DNA from 2 places in the Geobacillus sp. PLS 41 genome. Region 2 is predicted to be linked to the other one. Evidence: riboswitches for the same ligand, from Rfam matches in the RefSeq annotation. Region 2 holds a riboswitch; the other holds the start of a gene.
What was found. A riboswitch is a leader RNA that binds a small molecule or an ion and turns the genes downstream of it on or off. The one in region 2 is predicted to bind S-adenosylmethionine.

Region 1 (7,928 bases), 140 kb from region 2:
GCGCTCGCTGGGTTTCATCTCCTTCGCCGCCATCCGCTCGTCCATCCCGGGCGCGTTCACATGTTCGGCTTCTCCCGCGGCGGGGCGATGGCGCTCCATGCCGCCCTAATGGCCGAGGGGGTCTGTTCGGTGGCGGTCTGGGGAGGGGTGGCGGATATGGAGCTTACGTATTGGGAGCGGCCTGACTTGCGGCGGATGATGAAGCGCGTCATCGGCGGGACGCCGAACAAATGCCCGGAGCGCTACCGGCACCGCACGCCGCTCTATCATCTGGAACGGCTCAAGGCCCCGGTGCTCATCATCCACGGCGAGCGCGATGAGAACGTCTCGATTGAGCACGCCTGGCGGCTGGAACGGCGGCTGAAGCAGCTCGGCAAACCGGTCACGGCTTGGTACTTCCCTGAGTTCACCCACTATTTTCCGCCGCAAGCCAATCGCGAGACGGTGCAAAGGCTCACGGAATGGATGAAACAACAGCCGACGATGTGATACGATACAACTAGAGGGGCGGCTGCGTGCGCCGCTCGGGTGGCGGCGCGGCCGCCAACGAATCGATGGGGTGCCAAGGAGGTTGGAATCATATGGGCATGCCGATGGAGCTGCAGACGGTCATTGTGACAAAAGGAAAGGAACAGCGCGTTCAAGGAAATGTGTTTGTGTTGAAAAAAGAAGGCTACCGCTTGTATCCGCTTGACGTGCCGCTTGAAGTGCGCCGGACGGTGCAAAGCGAAGCGAGCGGCGTCGCGGTCGTGAGAAAGCTCGAATGGGAAGACAGTCGGACGACGGTGACGTATGAGCTCGTCAGCCTGTATTCGACGAATTGAACGAGGCTGCACACCATGAAGCGGCTGAATGAGAGATGAACGGGTTCATCGGACAGGAGCGCAAACGGAAGAACGGTTTGCGCTCTTGGCTCAAGTTTTTTCCGTCTATAGTTAACTTGTGGCGTCAGGCCGGTTCAGACAAGCATAAAAATAGCCTTTGCTTGAGGATTTCCTGTGCGACGTTTGATCATACCATAAAAAAAGTAGGGGGGAGGAGAAGGAGTTTGGCCGCGGAGAGCGAATATCATACGATGAATTCGATGCCGCAAGGAGGGGAAACGTGGCCAAACCGCGAATCGATCACGACCGGTTGTTCAAAGAGCTGCTGTCGACGTTTTTCGAAGAGTTTTTGCTTCTTTTCTTTCCCAACGTGTACGAGCACATCGACGTTCGCCACCTTTCTTTCCTCACAGAAGAACTGTTTACCGACGTGACGGCCGGAGAGAAGCATCGCGTCGACTTGTTGGTCGAAACGAAGATGAAGGGGGAGGAAGGGCTCATCATCGTCCATGTCGAACACCAAAGCTACGCACAGCGGACCTTCCCCGAGCGAATGTTCCTCTACTTCAGCCGCTTGTTTCAAAAATACCGCCGCCGCATTCTTCCGATCGCCATCTTCAGCTATGATGAACACCACGATGAACCTTCCTCATTGGTCGTCCAGTTTCCGTTTTTGACCGTTCTCGACTTCCGCTTTCTGACGGTGGAGCTGCGCAAACTGCCGTGGCGCGCGTACATCCGCCATGACAATCCCGTCGCCGCTGCCTTGTTAAGCAAAATGGGGTATAATGAAGAAGAAAAGGTCGAAGTGAAAAAAGAATTTTTGCGCATGCTCGTCCGCCTTGAGCTCGATGAGGCGAAACAGCGGCTGTTGTTCGGTTTTTTTGAAACGTATTTGCGGTTGTCCGAAGAGGAGGAAGCCAAACTGCGAAACGAGGTGAGCCAAATGGAAACGAAGGAAGCGAAGCAAGTGATGGAGCTCATCGTCTCGTACGAACAGCGGGGAATGGAAAAGGGAATTCAACAAGGAGTCAAACAAGGGATGAAGCAAGGGCGCCAAAAAGGGATTGAGGAAGGGAAGCTCGACGTGGTGAAGAGAATGCTGGCGAAAGGGTATGATGTCGACACGATCCACGAACTGACCGGGCTGCCGGTTGAGAAGATCGAACGGGTGAAGGGGTAAGCAGAGCAGACTCTTCGCCGTCGAGCCTCACATTGTCGTCGACCCCCAATCGTGCAAAAACCCCGGGGGATCGACGACAATCATTTTATGCGTTCGAACCTTACGGCCATCGAGGGTAAAGTCTATTGACAGAATTTGTCGGTGACGTTCATCGTCCCGATTGGCGTTTTTATTCTAATTTTGAAAAGGCAGGAGCGCAAACAATCCTTCGGTTTGCACTCTGCCATATGATTAAGCAAGACTGATTCCTTTGCTTTGTTCTGAAATAAAGTGATCATTTACAGAGGGAGCTCACAAAATAGTTCCAGTGATTTCTCCTTTTTGGTTCTCCTTATAACTCCAGATTTTTCGCTGACGATAACTGATCCAGCCGCTGATCAAAAAGCAGCAAACAGACAAATAAAACGAAAAGCGAATCCCGTAAACATCGGCTATAAAGCTCATCAATAAGGCGGAAATCCCGAACGTTACGGAACTAATGACTCCCTGCACGGAAAAAACATGAGGCAGAGCGTCCATCCGGGCATTTTTTTGCAGAATCGTCTGAAGGCAAATCACCTTCCATTGTTCGATGATCCCATACAGGGTGGAATACATAAGCGCCAGCGCACCGTGCGTCGTTGTGCCAAATAACAGTGTGACAATAGCGATACAAAACGGGCCAAACAATACAAAAAATTGCTGATTTTTTTCAACCGATTGACTAAACTTAACGCTTAACAATCCCCCTATCACCATGCCGCCAAAGAAAACAGAGTTAATATATCCCCACCATTCCTCTCCTACATGTAATTGTTCTTTCACATACATATAAAGGATGGCCGAAATCCAGACCCCATTTCCGATTCCTTCAAAAAATGACATGAAGCTAATCGATTTAGCGTGCACATTTCTCCAAGTGTATTCCCATCCTAGACTGATCGAAAGGAGAAAGTTCTTTAGGCCTTTGCCTTGAGCCGTCTTCTTCTTTGTATGTTCTTGTATATGCAACAGAAACATGAGAATGCTTGAGACGACATAGAACAATAAGGTGATATTGATTAAAAGGAACGGCGACCCTACACTGACAATCAAACTCCCAATCGGCCATGCGCTAAGTTTGATGAATTGGTCTAACGTGTTTACAAAACTGTTGGCTTTCAAGATTTCCTCCTTGGAAACGATAAAAGGAACGAGGGAGTTTTTAATCGGATTATTGATCCCATCTAAAAAAGCGATCAATGATACAAAAACATAAACGATCGCAGTGTAATGTTCCGCACCCCAGTGCAAAAACAGCGAGAGAAAAAGCAGCAGAAATGTTTTACACATTTGTCCGTAGGACAATAACGTTTTTAGTTTATATTTTTCGAAAAATATCGGTGCGACGATTCCGCTAATAAATAACGACAATGTAACGAAAAAAGGGACTAATGCGGCAGCCATGGCTTTCGATGTCAAATGATATAGGTAAGAGACAACGGAAACAATGTAGAACACATCTCCGAAATTCGCGAAAGATTGTCCGATCCAAAGGAAATGAAATGTTTTATTTTTCATGACCTCAATCCTCTCTTTGATCATCGAAACGACTGGTGATGGAATAGTCAAAATGAACCAAAAATCAGATCTTCAGTCTTTGATGAAACTGGCTTTTTGCCACGCCCCAAAACGATGGAGCGAAGGAAAACGGGTTGATTTTCAACAATCTGCTAAAGGTAAATGGATATACTGAAGCAATGGAAGCCTCCCCCTTATTCTGTTTAGAGTATCTTGAAAATCAAAAGGCCTTTAGACAGAGCATATCATCATGCTGCTGGAGTTTCTATAGGAATTATGCATCTTGATCACTTGTTTAATGATACTAAAAATTGTGATAAGTATATGAATGATTTGCGGAAAACAGTTGGAGAAATAGAAGTAAGAACACAATTCTTGGGGAAACAGGGAGTAAAAACTTTAGAAATAATGCGCAAGTTCATTAATCATCCATCTTTTGATGACATTACGTATTCCTTGCAGAACTCATGGCCATTGCGGCAAATGAAAACACAGAAGCTCATTGCGTTTGCTCGAGTCTGGTTGTTTGAGGCGAATGAAACGGACCGACGTACAGAAATGTCTAACGATTCAGTGTCGGAGACGAAAGCAGAGGAAAGAACAGAAAAACCGGCCGAACAGGATGTTCCCTGTCCGGCCGGGTTCTTGTTACACGAGCGGTCCGCCGAGTTTTTCGATCGTCGGGTCGATATGGGCGAACTTTCGGAAGTTGGCGCGGAACTTTTGCGCCAGCTCTTTTGCTTTTTGTTCGTATGCTTGTTTGTCAGCCCATGTGTTTTGCGGCTGCAGGACGTCATCCGGCACGCCGGGGACGTGGGTTGGGATGGCGAGGCCGAAAATCGGGTCTTGCACCGTTTCGACGTTGTCCAGCTCCCCTTCGACGGCGGCTTGCACCATCGCCCGGGTGTAGGCGAGCTTCATGCGGCTGCCGACGCCGTACGGTCCCCCTGTCCAGCCGGTGTTGACCAAAAAGACGCGGACGTTGTGTTCGGCGATTTTTTGCCCGAGCATTTCCGCGTATTCGACGGCCGGGCGCGGCAAAAACGGTGCGCCAAAGCACGTTGAGAACGTTGCTTCCGGTTCGGTGACGCCGCGTTCGGTGCCGGCGAGTTTGCTTGTGTAGCCGCTTAAGAAATGGTACATCGCCTGTTCACGCGTCAGCTTGCTGATTGGCGGCAGGACGCCGAACGCATCAGCCGTCAAAAACACGATCGTGGACGGATGGCCGGCGACGCTTGGGTCGACGATGTTTTTGATCGCCTGAAGCGGGTAGGCGGCGCGCGTGTTTTCCGTCAGCGTGCCGTCGTCGTAATTCGGCACCCGCGTCGCGTCGTCGAGGACGACGTTTTCGAGCACCGCGCCGAAGCCGATGGCGTCAAAAATTTGCGGCTCTTTCTCGCGCGATAGGTTGATGCATTTCGCATAGCAGCCGCCTTCGATGTTGAAAATGCCGCGGTTTGACCAGCCGTGCTCATCATCGCCGATCAAGCGGCGGTTCGGGTCGGTCGAGAGCGTCGTTTTTCCCGTTCCCGACAAGCCGAAAAAGAGGGCGACGTCGCCTTCCTGGCCGACGTTGGCCGAGCAGTGCATCGGCAGGATGCCTTGTTCCGGCAGCAAATAGTTCATCACCGAGAAAATCGATTTTTTCATTTCGCCGGCATACTCGGTGCCGCCGATCAACACGGTGCGCCGTTCAAACGAGATGATGATGAACGCTTCCGAGCGCGTGCCGTCGACTTTCGGGTCGGCTTTAAAGTTCGGCGCGCAAATGACGGTGAATTGCGGCTCATGCACGGCGAGCTCTTCGACGTTCGGCCGAATGAACAGCTGATGGACGAACAAGTTGTGCCAGGCGAATTCGTTGACGACTTGAATCGGCAGCCGGTATTTCGGATCGGCGCCGGCAAAGCCTTTAAACACGAACAGTTCATCTTTCTTCATTAAATAGTCGAGCACTTTGTCGTACAGTTTATCAAACGTCTCCGGAGACATCGGCTGGTTGACCGCTCCCCAGTCGATCGTTTGCTTCGTTGACGGTTCTTCGACGATGTATTTGTCTTTCGGCGACCGCCCTGTGTACTTGCCGGTCGTGACCGCGACGGCTCCGGTGTGCGTCAGCCGTCCTTCGTTCCGCTGCAGGACTTTCTCGACGAGCTCGGCGACGGACAGTTGATGATGCACGTACGGTTTTTGCAGCAATACATCAAGCTTATTCGTCATGTTTGCGATCCCCATATTCAAAACCTGCCTTCTTTTTGAAATCACTCTTGAAAATAGTATAACACATTTTTATTAATAGTCCATACTAATTGTGTGGGTTTTTCAAACTTTATTTTGCCCAATGTGTCGATTTCCTTGAGGAAAGAATTTTCTCGGCTGGAAATGATAAAAAATGAATTTTGATAGTTGACTTTGCCGATTCCATTGCGATAAGATAAGTCATTGAACGGATACTCTTATCCCGAGCCGGTGGAGGGACAGGCCCGATGAAGCCCAGCAACCGTCACAACTGTACATGTGTGAAATGGTGCTAACCTGTGGCAAGGCGCAGTCCTTGAACGATAAGAGTGAAAGGAAGCAATACGATTGCCATGACCTTTCCTCAGCCGTTACAGGAAAGGTTTTTTATATTGCGAAGGGAAAAAGGGAAATGAGTTCCGTGTCGCCACATTATGCCAAGAGGAGGAAACAAACCGAATGTCAGCCAAACGCCGCTTGTTTACTTCAGAGTCTGTGACGGAAGGACATCCGGATAAAATTTGCGACCAAATTTCTGACGCCATTTTGGATGCCATTTTGGAAAAAGATCCGAACGCCCGCGTCGCCTGCGAAACGAGCGTCACGACCGGGCTGGTGCTCGTGAGCGGGGAAATCACGACATCAACATACGTGGACATTCCGCGCATCGTCCGCGATACGGTCCGGGAGATCGGCTACACGCGCGCCAAATACGGATTTGACGCCGATACGTGCGCGGTGCTGACGTCGATTGACGAACAATCGCCGGACATTGCGATGGGGGTGAACCGGGCGCTTGAGGCGCGCGAAGGTCAGATGACTGACGAGGAAATTGAAGCGATTGGCGCCGGCGACCAAGGATTGATGTTTGGGTTCGCCTGCAATGAGACGGAAGAATTGATGCCGTTGCCGATTTCGCTTGCGCACCGCTTGGCGCGCCGATTGGCGGAAGTGCGCAAAACGGATGTCTTGCCGTACTTGCGGCCGGACGGGAAAACGCAAGTGACGATCGAATACGATGAAAACGGCAAACCGGTGCGCGTCGATACGATCGTCGTTTCCGCGCAGCACCATCCGGAAATTACGCAAGAGCAAATCGAGCGCGACATTAAAGAACAGGTCATCAAGCCGGTCGTGCCCGCAGAGCTGCTTGATGAGAACACGAAATATTTCATCAACCCGACAGGACGGTTTGTCATCGGCGGTCCGCAAGGGGATGCTGGGTTGACGGGGCGCAAAATCATCGTCGATACGTACGGCGGCTACGCCCGCCACGGCGGCGGCGCGTTCTCGGGCAAAGATCCGACGAAAGTCGACCGCTCGGCGGCGTATGCGGCCCGCTATGTCGCGAAAAACATCGTCGCGGCAGGACTGGCCGACAAATGCGAAGTGCAGCTTGCCTACGCGATCGGCGTCGCCCGCCCAGTTTCGATTTCGATCGATACGTTCGGCACCGGCAAAGTATCGGAAGACATTTTGATTGAGGTCGTGCGCAACAACTTCGATCTCCGCCCGGCGGGCATCATCAAAATGCTCGACCTTCGCCGCCCGATTTACAAACAGACGGCTGCTTACGGCCATTTTGGGCGTACGGACATCGACCTGCCGTGGGAGCGCACCGACAAAGCCGCCTTGTTGAAAGAACAAGCGCTGGCGTTGGCGGACAAGTGATGAAAGAAAAAGAGCTGCCTGATCACGGCAGCTCTTTTTTGTTGGCGCACGATGTCCGCTGTTGCTGCAGCGCTTTGTAATACTGCCCTTTCTCGACATATTCGCGGCGGATGCGCTCCATTTCACGGATGTCGTCTTCCGTCAGTTCGCGGACGACTTTCGCCGGCCGGCCGAGGGCGAGCGTGTTGGGCGGAATTTTTTTGCCCGGCGGCACTAAACTGCCGGCGCCGATAAACGCGCCTTCCCCGATTTCCGCGCGGTCCAAAATGATCGAGCCCATGCCGATGAGCGCGTTTTTGCGAACGATGGCGCTGTGCAAAATGACTTGATGGCCGACTGTTACACCGTCTTCAATGATAAGCGGATTGTTTGGACTTTGATGCAAAATTGAGTTATCTTGAATATTGACCCGGTTGCCAATCACCGTTGGCGCCACATCGCCGCGAATGACGGTATTGAACCAAATGCTCGTC
Region 2 (7,928 bases):
CTTCGTCCCGAGCGTATGGACGCCGCGGTGGACGTTCGAGTTGTACTCGCGGTAATAGCGGTCAAGCGCCTCAATCACCGGCAGCGGCTTTTGCGATGTCGCCGCGCTGTCGAAATAAACGAGCGGATGGCCGTTCACTTGCTGATGCAAAATTGGAAACAACGCGCGAATGTCGTTTACATTCATGATTGAACTTTCCTTTCAATCACTTCAATTAATTGGTTTTTCACGCCTTCAATTGGAATCGCCTCGACGACCGGCGCCAAAAAGCCGTGGATGATGAGCCGTTCCGCGTCGCGTCTCGGAATGCCGCGGCTCATTAAGTAATACAATTGGATCGGATCGACGCGTCCCACCGATGCCGCGTGGCCCGCCATGACGTCGTCTTCATCAATGAGCAAAATCGGGTTCGCATCGCCGCGCGCTTTTTCGCTCAACATCAAGACGCGCGACTCCTGCTCGGCGTTTGATTTTGACGCGCCGTGCTCAATTTTCCCGATGCCGTTGAAAATCGAGGTCGCGCTGTCGCGGACGACGCCGTGTTTTAAAATGTGGCCTTCTGTATGCTTTCCGTAATGAATGACGCTCGTCGTAAAGTTTTGCACTTGCTCGCCGCGGCTGACCGCGACCGTTTTCGTATCGCCGAACGAGCCGTCGCCGACAAGGCGGGTGATGTTCTCGGAGACCGTGTTGCCGTCATTCATCAGCCCGAGCGCCCATTCGATCCGTCCGTCGCGCCCGGCGATGCCGCGCCGATTGACATACGTCGTTGTGCCTTTGGCCAAATGGTCGACAGCGGCGAAAAAGACGCTTGCGTTCGCTTGGGCAAACACCTCGGCAACCACATTGACGACCGCGTTTCCTTCGCGGCTTGCCGATATATAATTTTCGACAAACACGACGCGGCTGTTGTCTTCCGCCACGACGATGACATGGTTGAACAAGGCGATATCGTCTTCGTCTTGAATATAGACCGCCTGAAGCGGCGTTTCAATCTCCACGTTTTTCGGCACATAGACAAACACACCGCCGTTGAGCAGCGCCGCATGGAGCGCGGCAAGGCGGTGCTCATCCGGCTTGACCGCCGTCATCAAATAGTTTTTCAGCAAATCGCCATGCTCGCGCGCTGCTGTGAAGATGTCGGTGAAAATGACGCCTTTTTCTTTTAATTCATCGGACAGCGACACGTACGCCGGCGTATGGTTGCGCTGCACGTACAAGTTTTTCGTTCCTTCGCCCGCCTCGATGAGCGCCTTGACCGCTTCCGGCAAATCGTCAAGACCATCATACGGCGCGCTGTCGACCGTGTGGCGGGCGAACTCGGTGAAATTCCATTTGTCGATTTTCGTCTTCTCCGGTTTCGGAAGCGGCAGCCGCTCCGCCAGCCGAAGCGCCTCAAGGCGCCGCGCCGTCAGCCAGTCCGGCTCGCCGCGCCCGCTTGAGAACGTGCGGATGTATGTTTCATCGAATGGGATTTTCGTTTCTGTCGCCATAATCCTCCTCCTAACGCTTACGCTTCTTGTCCGACCGTTTCGTCTTCAATGCCAAGCTCTTTTTTGATCCAGTCGTACCCTTCCGCCTCAAGCCGCTGCGCCAGTTCCGGACCGCCGGATTTGACGATGCGCCCTTGCATCATGACGTGCACGTAATCCGGCGTGATGTAGTTCAATAACCGTTGGTAGTGAGTGATGATCAAACAGCCGAATTCGCTGCTGCGCATTTCGTTGACGCCTTTGGCGACAATTTTCAGCGCGTCAATGTCCAATCCGGAGTCGATCTCGTCCAAAATGGCGATTTTCGGTTCAAGCATCATCAGCTGCAAAATTTCATTTCGCTTTTTCTCCCCGCCCGAGAATCCTTCGTTCAAGTAACGGTGCGCCATATCCGGGTTCATTTCGAGAAACGCCATTTTTTCATCGAGCTTGCGGATGAATTTCATGAGCGAAATTTCGTTGCCCTCGCCAAGCCGGGCATTGATCGCAGCGCGCAAAAAGTCGGCGTTCGTCACTCCACTGATTTCGCTTGGGTATTGCATCGCCAAAAACAGGCCGGCGCGCGCCCGTTCGTCGACTTCCATCTCAAGGACATCCTGGCCGTCGAGCGTCACCGATCCTTCTGTCACTTCATATTTTGGATGGCCCATAATGGCCGATGCCAGCGTCGACTTCCCCGTTCCGTTCGGACCCATGATGGCGTGGATTTCCCCGCCTTTGATTTCCAAGTCAACCCCTTTTAAAATCTCTTTCCCTTCCACCGCAACGTGGAGATTTTGAATCGTCAACACTGCCATGCAGCATACCTCCAATTTCTGCTTGAAAATAGTCATCGCTCGCTGTTGACCCAGCGGACGCTCATTCTCATTTTATTCTCATTACAATCTTATAACAAATGAAAAATATGCGCAACTATTCCGCCCCCTTTTTCACTATGTAGACGCAACTAAACGGAGAAAAACAGGAAAAAGGGACAGCGCTTTTTATATTTTACACGAAAACGGGCTGTTTGTACGAGCTTTTGCAAAAAAAAAGACCCCGTTGCCGGAGTCTAATGGGCTGTCCGCAGCTCGCGGAGGCATTCCTGCACGAGCGTCACCGCCTGGCTCATCGCCGCCCCGCCGCCAAACGCGGCCGCCACCGCGCATACTTCCAAAATTTCCCGTTCCGACGCTCCTTCGTCAAGGCATCCTTTCGTATGGTAAATCGTGCAATACTCGTCTTGCGCCGCCAAGCTGATGCCGAGGGCAATCAATTGTTTTTCTTTTTTTGACAGCGCTCCCTCGGCAAAGCACGCTTCCGTAAACGCGTTAAACCGCTCGGCCACATTCGGAAGTTTTTTGGTGAACGCCCCAATTCCCTCTTTGTAGCGATGAAGCGCGGATTCGACCGATGCATGTGTTCCGTTGTTCATCATCATTTTCCTCCCTTTGTTCGTTTCTGCTGTTAGTATGCGTCAACTACCCCCACTTCGCTAACGCTTGAAGTGGGGGCTTGCAACTCCCCAGAAGTGCAAACGGACTTCGTCCTCCTTCCTTGACTTGGGGTTGCATCAGGGGGCAGGTTGACGACTACCCAACGACGCAGGTCATGCCTGCATCGTTACCGATTCTCTCGGTGTGTCTGTTGGCAGTACTTGGCTTCCACACACAACAGACGGACCTACGCTCGATGTTTTACGGTTGCAGCGTTTCCTGCAACCAACTCCATACATCGAGCAACCGTTATTGGAGTGCCTTTATTTAACAGTTTTCTCCACGTCTTTATTCTATCATACACAAAAGAAAGGGGGAACGAGCATTCCTCTCCCACTTACTCCCTTTGGTCGTTGAAGTGGGAGTCTCCTGCGCGAAATAGGATGAAGGAAAACGAAATTAAACAACGAATGGTATTGAAAGGGTGTGGAAACACCACCGTTTCGCGATCATAGATGGAACGTCATGATGAAAACCGCCTGTTCTGTTCAACTTCCATCATCAATACAAAAGGGGGAAATGCGATTGATTCGTTGGGTTGTCTTTGCCTTAACAGCCGCTTTCGCTTCGTTTTTGACGTGGATCATCATCGGCAACACCCTCGGTGAACAGGGAGACGGCGCCTTCAGCTTAACGGCTGTGATCGTCCTGCAAAACTGCGTCATCATCGTTATGCTCGCCGCCGTACTGGCGCGTTTGAACGGCCGATGAAGAGCGGAGAAACAGGTCGGCCGCGGCGCCCTCGGATTCAGAATCGTTTTAACCTTTGCTGCTTTCTTTTCGTTTAAGGGGAGCGGCTTTTTGGGGACAAAAAAGAAACGGAAGCGAAACGCTCCCGTTATTGATTGTTTTCCGCCGCTGGAATGACGGCGCCGTGGTATTTTTCTTTAATGAAATCTTGGATTTCTTTCGATTGCAGCACTTCGACAAGCGTTTTGATTTCTTTCCGGTTTTCATCGCCTTTGCGCACCGCAATAATGTTCACATACGGATTGTTTTTCGGCGACTCAACGGCGATCGGGTCTTTCGCCGGGTCCAAACCGGCGTCAAGCGCATAGTTGGCGTTGATCAGCACCGCATCGCCTTCGCCGTTTTTGTAAATTTGCGGCAGAAGCCCGGCGTCGACATCGGCCTTAAATTTTAAATGCTTTGGATTTTCGATGATGTCATTGACCGTCGCTTTCGTTTTATCGACGCCCGGTTTCAATTTAATGAGCCCTTTTTCTTGCAGCATCGATAAAATGCGGCCATGGTCGGCGACCGAGTTGCTCATGATGATCGTCGCGCCGTCCGGCAGTTCTTCAATGCTTTTGTATTTTTTCGAGTATAAGCCGATCGGCTCGATATGAATGCCGCCGGCGTTGACGAAATCATAGCCGTACTCTTTCTTTTGCGATTCCAAATACGGAATGTGTTGGAAATAGTTTGCGTCGATTTGCTTCTCAGCCAGCGCTTTGTTCGGCAAGATGTAATCTTGGAACGTAATGATCTCCAAGTCGATGCCTTTTTTCTTCAAAATCGGTTTCGCTTTTTCCAAAATTTCCGCATGCGGCACGTTCGACGCACCGACTTTCAACTTCACCAATTTGCCGTCTTTGCCGCCTTCCGCGCTGTCGTTATTGTTGCCGCCGCATGCCGCCAAAGCGAGCACGAGAATGGCGGCGAGCAACACACCCAACCATTTCTTCATCAGTTGTTTCCCCCTTTATCGTTTATCGATTTTCGAAGTGACAAAGTCACCGATCAGCTGAATGATAAATACAATGACCAACACCAATACGGTTGCGACAAATGTCACATCGTTATGGTTGCGCTGGAACCCTTCCAAATACGCCAAGTTCCCAAGCCCGCCGGCGCCGATGGCTCCAGCCATCGCTGTATAGCTGACGAGCGACACCGCCGTCACCGTAATGCCGGAGACAAGCGCCGGCAATGACTCCGGCAGCAGCACTTTCCAAATGATCGTCCACGTTGAGGCGCCCATCGCTTGGGCTGCTTCGATGACGCCTTTATCAATTTCGCGAAGAGCGATTTCGACCATGCGGGCGTAAAACGGCGCGGCCCCAATGACCAAAGCCGGCAGCGCCGCATTGGCGCCAAGCATCGTCCCGACGAGCCATGTTGTAAACGGAATGAGCAAAATGATCAAAATAATAAACGGAATAGAGCGGAAAATGTTCACAAACGCAGCAATCACTGTATTGACAAACCGGTTTTCCCATAGGTTGCCCTTCGCTGTCAAAAATAGAAGCAAGCCAAGAACGATTCCGAGGACGAAAGTGGCCGCCACCGCCACTCCCGTCATATACAGCGTCTCGACCGTCGCCGCCCACATCGTCTCCCATTGCACGTTCGGCAGGAGGTTAGCGAGCATCGTGAATCACCTCCACCGCTACTTGCTGGCGTTGAATATAGTCAAGCGCCCGGTCGATTTCATCCCTCGCCCCGTCGAGGTGCACAAACAGCACCCCATAGGCGCCTTGATGGGTTTGCGAAATTTTCCCTTGCAAAATGTTGACATCGACGGCAAACTGACGCACCACTTCGGTGATGAGCGGCTTTCCGGCTGCCGCGCCGACGAACGTCAGCTGCGCGATCAGCCCGCTCGGGTATTGGCCAAACAAATGGGAAATCGCCTCTTCCGTCTCCTCGGGCTCGATCAGCTGCTTGACGAACCGTTTCGTAATCGGCTGCTGCGGGTTGCGGAACACATGCAGCACTTCGCCTTGCTCGACGATTCGGCCGCTTTCCATCACCGCAACGCGGTCGCAAATTTTGCGGATGACGTGCATTTCATGGGTGATCAGCACAATCGTCAGCCCGAGACGCTTGTTGATGTCAACGAGCAAGTCCAAAATCGCATCGGTCGTCTGCGGGTCCAACGCCGATGTCGCCTCGTCGCACAGCAAGACTTTCGGGTTGTTGGCGAGCGCCCGGGCGATGCCGACCCGCTGCTTTTGCCCGCCGCTCAGCTGCGACGGGTAGGCATCCTCGCGCCCGGAAAGGCCGACAAGCTCGATCAATTCATCCACCCGCTTGTTCCGCTCCTCTTTCGGGACGCCGGCAATTTCAAGCGGAAAGGCAATGTTTTCCCTGACTGTGCGAGACCAAAGCAAGTTGAAATGCTGGAAAATCATCCCGATTTCTTGGCGCGCCTTGCGCAGCTCCCGCCCTTTCACGCGCGTCATATCGCGCCCGGCGACGACCACCCGGCCGCTCGTCGGCTTCTCGAGCCCATTGAGCAAGCGGATGAGCGTACTTTTCCCAGCGCCGCTGTAGCCGATAATGCCGAAAATTTCTCCTTCGCGAATCTCAAGCGACACATTGTCGACTGCCGTGACCGAACCGTTGGCCGCTTGATAGATTTTCGTCACTTGTTCGAGTGTAATCATCGTTTCACCTTCCTCCCCAAGCGGCAGAGCGCAAAAAGAAAACCTTTCTGCCCGCAGAGAACAGAAAGGTATTGTGCACCATTCCGTCTCTTATCTCTCAAAGCAGGCCGCTTTGTGTGAATTGGCACCATTTCAGCACATGCGCTGACGGTTGCCGGGCTTCATTGGGCACATCCCTCCACCTCTCTTGATAAGAGCGCAACAATCGCCTATTCAATTGACTACGAATGTGATTGTATCATTGTCTGTCGAAGCGTGTCAACATCTTTTTTATCCGACGTCCCGATAAGGCTTAGCCAAATGGAGGAGCGACTCAAGCAGCAACAGATGACGAAAGCTTCCCGATACATGCACTTCGCGCAGCCGGACGAGCTGCTGCAGCTTCAGTTCGCCGTTCAGCAGGGACGCGAGCGCCTCTTTGGAACCGCGCACCGTCAATGTTTTCCGTTCATCGTTTTCCATCCCTCTAGCGGCTGATTCCTTGCCGATCAACAGCAAGGCGGTTTCGTCATCACTTTCAAACCGAACATACAGCTGCTCATCCGGCAAAATCGGCACCAAATGGCGCAACACTTGCATCCGTTCCACGAACTGCCCAACTAATTCACGCATTTCCATGGATATCCCCTCCCCATTTTTATTTTTTTCACTTCCACCTGAAGAGGAGAAATCCTTTACAAAAATCTCGACAACCCGTTGACGAACGAGCGCCGTTTTTGTCATTTCCCAAGAAATGTGTCAAACAGCGTCAAAAAAAGGCGAATCATCGGGACGGCAAGCAGGCTTGAATCACTTCGTACAAATACGGAACGGAATGAAAGGCATACCACTTGCCTGCGACCGTTCCGTCCCTAAAAAGAAGCAGGCAAGGAACGCTTTCAATTTTCCACGCAACGGCCTGCTCAGGGATATAGTTGATGTCCGTTTCGTAAAACGGCAGCGCCGGAAACAACTGCTCCACCACCGTGAGCATCCGCCGCGCCAGCTGGCACGTGCCGCACAGCGGGGTATACAAGTAAAGGGCCAGAAGCGGCTCGACTTCCACCACTCGCATGACATCGTTTCGGTCGATCGCTTTCACTCGCCTCTTCCCCTCATGAGCGATTCGATGCGGACGTCGAAACGAGCGCGCAACAGCACTTGCGCCAAGTGCCAAGGCGGAGCGGCCGCCACTTCGCGATACGCCCGGTCAATGTAAAGATGCTCCGCCTCTGGAAACATGCGGCGAAACTGCCGGCGCAATTTTTCTCCCGCCTCATCGGCATCGGCCAAGACGTATACATCGCATCCTTCCAGCTCATCGGCCAGCTCCTCAAGGCGCGCATCACTGATCGTGCCGTTTGTGCAGACGATGACGACTGGTTCGTTCAGCACCGCCGCCACTTTTTGCTTGTCTGATCGCCCTTCGACGATGATCACTTTTTCCACGCGTCGCATGTCCGACCCACCTAACTTCAAATGAGGATACTATTATTGTATGTCTTGCGCCGGCCAAATGTTGAAAATGAAAAGCAACGGCCATCCACCGTTGCCTTTCAACACCAGCCCGCTTCCCCGTCGCAATCGAC

Region 1: another riboswitch for S-adenosylmethionine. It lies ahead of metK (methionine adenosyltransferase); the one in region 2 lies ahead of ACVX3G_RS05305 (methionine ABC transporter ATP-binding protein).

What each region holds. Positions count from the first base shown of each region.
Region 1 covers NZ_CM151395.1:1,224,663-1,232,590, forward strand. Annotated here, with positions in the region: gene ACVX3G_RS06110 (alpha/beta hydrolase family protein) at 1-489, shown strand, start outside; gene ACVX3G_RS06115 (DUF2584 domain-containing protein) at 582-824, shown strand; gene ACVX3G_RS06120 (Rpn family recombination-promoting nuclease/putative transposase) at 1,105-2,007, shown strand; gene ACVX3G_RS06125 (MFS transporter) at 2,299-3,546, opposite strand; gene pckA (phosphoenolpyruvate carboxykinase (ATP)) at 4,195-5,781, opposite strand; SAM riboswitch class I at 6,000-6,114, shown strand; gene metK (methionine adenosyltransferase) at 6,244-7,455, shown strand; gene ACVX3G_RS06140 (gamma carbonic anhydrase) at 7,478-7,928, opposite strand, start outside.
Region 2 covers NZ_CM151395.1:1,079,763-1,087,690, reverse strand. Annotated here, with positions in the region: gene ACVX3G_RS05340 (cysteine desulfurase) at 1-186, opposite strand, end outside; gene sufD (Fe-S cluster assembly protein SufD) at 183-1,493, opposite strand; gene sufC (Fe-S cluster assembly ATPase SufC) at 1,511-2,290, opposite strand; gene ACVX3G_RS05325 (carboxymuconolactone decarboxylase family protein) at 2,545-2,907, opposite strand; gene ACVX3G_RS05320 (hypothetical protein) at 3,488-3,679, shown strand; gene ACVX3G_RS05315 (MetQ/NlpA family ABC transporter substrate-binding protein) at 3,807-4,658, opposite strand; gene ACVX3G_RS05310 (methionine ABC transporter permease) at 4,674-5,342, opposite strand; gene ACVX3G_RS05305 (methionine ABC transporter ATP-binding protein) at 5,332-6,360, opposite strand; SAM riboswitch class I at 6,448-6,557, opposite strand; gene ACVX3G_RS05300 (hypothetical protein) at 6,631-6,978, opposite strand; gene ACVX3G_RS05295 (thioredoxin family protein) at 7,124-7,441, opposite strand; gene ACVX3G_RS05290 (toprim domain-containing protein) at 7,438-7,797, opposite strand; gene ACVX3G_RS05285 (YusG family protein) at 7,896-7,928, opposite strand, start outside.